Regions from separate parts of the Patulibacter defluvii genome, predicted to be linked through region 1. Evidence: riboswitches for the same ligand, from Rfam matches in the RefSeq annotation. Region 1 holds a riboswitch; the other holds the start of a gene.
The links. A riboswitch is a leader RNA that binds a small molecule or an ion and turns the genes downstream of it on or off. The one in region 1 is predicted to bind ZMP and ZTP.

Region 2: it holds a riboswitch for ZMP and ZTP, as region 1 does, so the genes downstream of both, glyA (serine hydroxymethyltransferase) here and serC (phosphoserine transaminase) in region 1, are expected to answer to the same signal.

What each region holds. Positions count from the first base shown of each region.
Region 1 covers NZ_JAWZSQ010000043.1:2,204-4,400, forward strand. The annotation lists gene SH587_RS24085 (carboxypeptidase M32) at 1-847, opposite strand, end outside; ZMP/ZTP riboswitch at 946-1,030, shown strand; gene serC (phosphoserine transaminase) at 1,053-2,197, shown strand, end outside.
Region 2 covers NZ_JAWZSQ010000007.1:87,716-89,912, reverse strand. The annotation lists gene prmC (peptide chain release factor N(5)-glutamine methyltransferase) at 1-317, shown strand, start outside; gene rpiB (ribose 5-phosphate isomerase B) at 365-832, shown strand; ZMP/ZTP riboswitch at 880-979, shown strand; gene glyA (serine hydroxymethyltransferase) at 1,002-2,197, shown strand, end outside.

The DNA of each region.
Region 1 (2,197 bases):
TGGTCCCGGCCAGCGCCGGGTCGACCTGGGCCTCGTAGAGCCCGTGGCCGACCTCGTGGAGGGTCGAGAGCAGGCCGCTGAGCAGGTCGGCCTCGTCGTAGCGGGTGGTCACGCGGACGTCGCCGGGACCGACCTTCTCCGAGAACGGGTGGGTCGAGACGTCGAGCCGCCAGCGCTCGTCGTCGAAGCCGATCGTGCGGGCGATCTCCAGCGCCAGCGTCTGCTGTTCCGCGGCCGGGAACGGGCCCGTCAGCGGGTCGGGCAGCGGCTTGCCGGCGATCGCCGCGATCAGCGGCCGCAGCCCGGCCTGGAGCCGGTCGAAGACGTCCCGCACCTCGGCGGTCGTCATCCCCGGCTCGAACTGGTCGAGCAGCGGGTCGTAGGGGTGGGCGGCGTCCGGGAAGCAGGCCGCGACCCGCCGCCGCAGCTCCAGGTTGCGCTCGAGCGCGGGGGCGAAGAGGGCGAAGTCGCTGGTCTCGCGGGCCCGCTGCCAGACCGGCTGGGCGTCGGCCGCGGCGGCGGCGATCTCGGCCACCAGCTCGCCCGGGATCCGGCGCGCGTGCTCGTGGTCGCGGCGCACGGCCCGGATCAGGCCCGGGTCGGCGCCGGCCGCCTCGGCCTCGTCGAGCATCCGCCCCAGCTCCGGGTCGACCAGCCGCTCGTGGGCCAGCCGCTCGATCGTCCCGCCGGCGCGGCCGCGGGCGGCGGTCCCGCCGGGCGGCATCACGACCTGCTGGTCCCAGCCCAGCACCCGCGCGGCGTGCTGCAGGTCGTCCAGCTCCTGCAGCCGGGCGCGCAGCTGGGGGTGGGGGAGCGGGGACGCGTCGGCGTCGGGACGGGAGACCATGGCGCGACGCTATCGAACGCTCCCGCCGCTCCCCGCCGGCCGTCCGGTGAGCGTTCGGTGAACGGCCTCGGGCGGCGGCGGCCCTTCGCTATCCTCCAGCGGGCCGTCGCGACTGGCGCCAGCGGGTGGAACCGACCACCGGGGAGCGACGGCACACCACCGCCGCGCGCCTGGGCACCGACGTCCACTCCCCTGAAGGAGCCGCATGACCGGACCCAGCCAGAACACCGACGCGGCGATCGCGCTGCCCGACGACCTCAAGCCCGCCGACGGCCGCTTCGGCTGCGGCCCCTCGAAGGTCCGCCCCGAGCAGCTGACGGCGCTGACGACCGCGGTCGCGCCCGACGGCGCGCAGATCATCGGCACCTCGCACCGCCAGGCGCCGGTCAAGGACACCGTCAAGCGGGTCCGCGACGGCCTGGCGCAGCTGTTCTCGCTGCCGGAAGGCTACGAGGTGCTGCTCTCCAACGGCGGCACCACCGCCTTCTGGGACGCCGCCACCTTCGGCCTGATCGAGCGGCGGGCGCTGAACCTCGTCTACGGCGAGTTCTCCTCGAAGTTCGCGAAGGCGTCGCAGCAGGCGCCGTTCCTCGACGACCCGGTCGTGGTCGAGGCCGCCCCCGGCACCGCGCCGACGGCCGAGCAGCTGAGCGAGGCGCTGGCGGCGAACGCGGTCGACGTGATCGGCTGGGCCCACAACGAGACCTCGACCGGGGTCGCGGTCCCGGTGGTCCGGCCGGCGGGCGCGGGTGACGCCCTGGTGATGGTCGACGCCACCTCCGGCGCCGGCGGCCTGCCGGTCGACGCGTCGCAGGCCGACGTCTACTACTTCGCGCCCCAGAAGTGCTTCGCCTCCGACGGCGGGATCTGGTTCGGGCTCTTCAGCCCGGCCGCGATCGAGCGGATCGAGCGGATCGCCGCCTCCGACCGCTGGGTGCCGGCCTTCTTCGACCTGAAGACGGTGCTCGACAACTCGCGCAAGCAGCAGACGTACAACACGCCCGCGCTGGCGACCCTGCTGCTGATGGCCGAGCAGCTGGACTGGTTCAACGGCAATGGCGGGCTCGACTGGGCCGCCGGCCGCAGCGCCGAGTCCTCGGGCCACCTGTACCAGTGGGCGACGGCGTCGTCGTTCGCCACCCCCTACGTCGCCGACCCCGCGCACCGCTCGGCGGTCGTCGCCACGATCGACTTCGACGACGCGATCGACGCCGCCGCGGTCGCCGCGACCCTGCGCGCGAACGGGATCGTCGACGTCGAGCCCTACCGCAAGCTCGGCCGCAACCAGCTGCGCGTCGCCTGCTTCCCGGCGATCGACCCGTCCGACATCCGCCAGCTGACCGCCTCGAT
Region 2 (2,197 bases), on a different contig from region 1:
CCGCGGTCACGGGCGAGGATCCGGAGAGCCTGGGGATCCGGGTGCCGGACCTGGCCGAGCCGGTCGACGCGCCACCGATCGCCCAGACCAGCGCCAACCACGCCGGCGGACCCGACCCGGCGACCCTCGACGCGGTCCCCGACGACGTCCTCGACGGCTGCCGGCTGGTGGTCGACCGCGGTCCGCGGCCCGGCACCGCGTCGACGATCGTCGACCTGCGCGGCGACGGCTGGCGGATCGTCCGCGAGGGCGTCGTCCCCACCGCGACGGTCGCCGCCCGGCTCGCGGGGCGGATCGGCCCCGAACGTCGGGGCTGAGCCGCCACGCGACGACGACGAGGGCGGCCGGCCCGTACGATCAGCGCATGCGGATCGTCGTCGCCTCGGACCACGCCGGCTTCGCGCTCAAGGAGCACGTCAAGGCCCGCCTCGACGCGGGCGGCCACGAGGTCACCGACGTCGGCACCAGCTCCGACGCCTCGACCGACTATCCCTCGTTCGCCGCCGCGGCGGCGCGGGCGGTGGCCGCCGGCCAGGCCGATCGCGCGGTCGTCGTCTGCGGCTCGGGCAACGGCGTGACGATCACCGCCAACAAGATCGACGGGATCCGCGCGGTCAACGCCCACGACGCCGACGAGGCGTCGATGGCGCGGCTGCACAACGGGATCAACGTGCTCGGCCTGTCGCAGGCGCGGATCACGCCCGAGGCGTCGGAGCCGATCGTCGAGGCCTTCCTGACGACGGCCTTCGAGGGCGGCCGCCACGAGCGCCGGATCGACGAGATCGCCGACGTCGAGCGCGGCGGCGAGGGCCTGCCGCCCGCCGCGGCCTGACGGACGTCGCGCGGCGGTCGGCGAGGGACCGCCGGCCTCGCTAGCATCGATCGGGTCGCGACTGGCGCCGCGAGCCCCGTGCGGGCTCAGGGTGGAACCGACCACCGGGGAGCGACACCTTCATCGCCGCGCGCCTGGGCACCCGCCAGCCACCTCCGAGGAGACGCCCGTGTCCACCCTGCCTGCGAATTTCTTCAACGCGTCGGTTGTCGATGTCGATCCCGAGGTCGCGGAGGCGTTGGGGTTGGAGTTGCGGCGGCAGCAGGAGACGTTGGAGATGATCGCGTCGGAGAACTTCGTTCCGCGTGCGGTCCTGGAGTGCCAGGGCAGCGTGTTGACGAACAAGTACGCCGAGGGCTATCCGGGGCGTCGCTACTACGGTGGTTGTGAGCATGTCGATGTGATCGAGCAGTTGGCGATCGATCGCGCGAAGGCGTTGTTCGGGGCCGAGCACGCCAACGTCCAGCCGCACGCGGGCGCGCAGGCCAACAACGCCGTCTACCACGCGTTGCTGCAGCCCGGTGATCGGATCATGGGCCTCTCCCTCGCTCACGGCGGTCACTTGTCGCACGGGATGAAGCTCAACGTCTCGGGGCGGTTGTACGAGATCGTGGCCTACGAGGTCGATCGCGAGTCCTCCCGGATCGATATGGACGAGGTCGCGCGGATCGCCCGCGAGACCCGGCCGAAGTTGATCGTCGCCGGCTGGTCGGCCTACCCGCGCCAGCTCGATTTCCCGCGCTTTCGGGAGATCGCGGACGAGGTGGGGGCGTTGTTGTTCGTCGACATGGCCCACTTCGCCGGCCTCGTCGCCGCCGGCCTGCACCCCTCGCCGGTCCCCTACGCCGATGTCGTGTCCACGACGGTGCACAAGACGTTGGGTGGGCCGCGGTCGGGGATCATCCTCTGTCGGGAGGAGCACGCGAAGAAGATCAACAGCGCGGTCTTCCCCGGCCAGCAGGGCGGCCCGTTGGAGCACGTGATCGCGGCCAAGGCCGTCGCGTTGAAGATCGCGGCTTCCGACGAGTTTCGGGAGCGGCAGCAGCGCACCATCGACGGCGCGCGCGTCCTGGCCGAGCAGCTGCTGGCGGCCGGCAACGGGATCACCGTGCTGACCGGCGGCACCGACGTCCACCTCGTCCTCGTCGATCTGCGCGAGACCGCGTTGGACGGTCAGCAGGCGGAGGATCGGTTGCACGAGGTCGGGATCACGGTCAACCGCAACGCGGTCCCGTTCGACCCGCGCCCGCCGATGGTCACCTCGGGTCTGCGGATCGGCACCCCCGCCCTGGCGACCCGTGGCCTCGGGGTGGAGGACTTCCGGCAGGTCGGGTCGATCATCGCCCAGGCACTGGCCGCCGACGA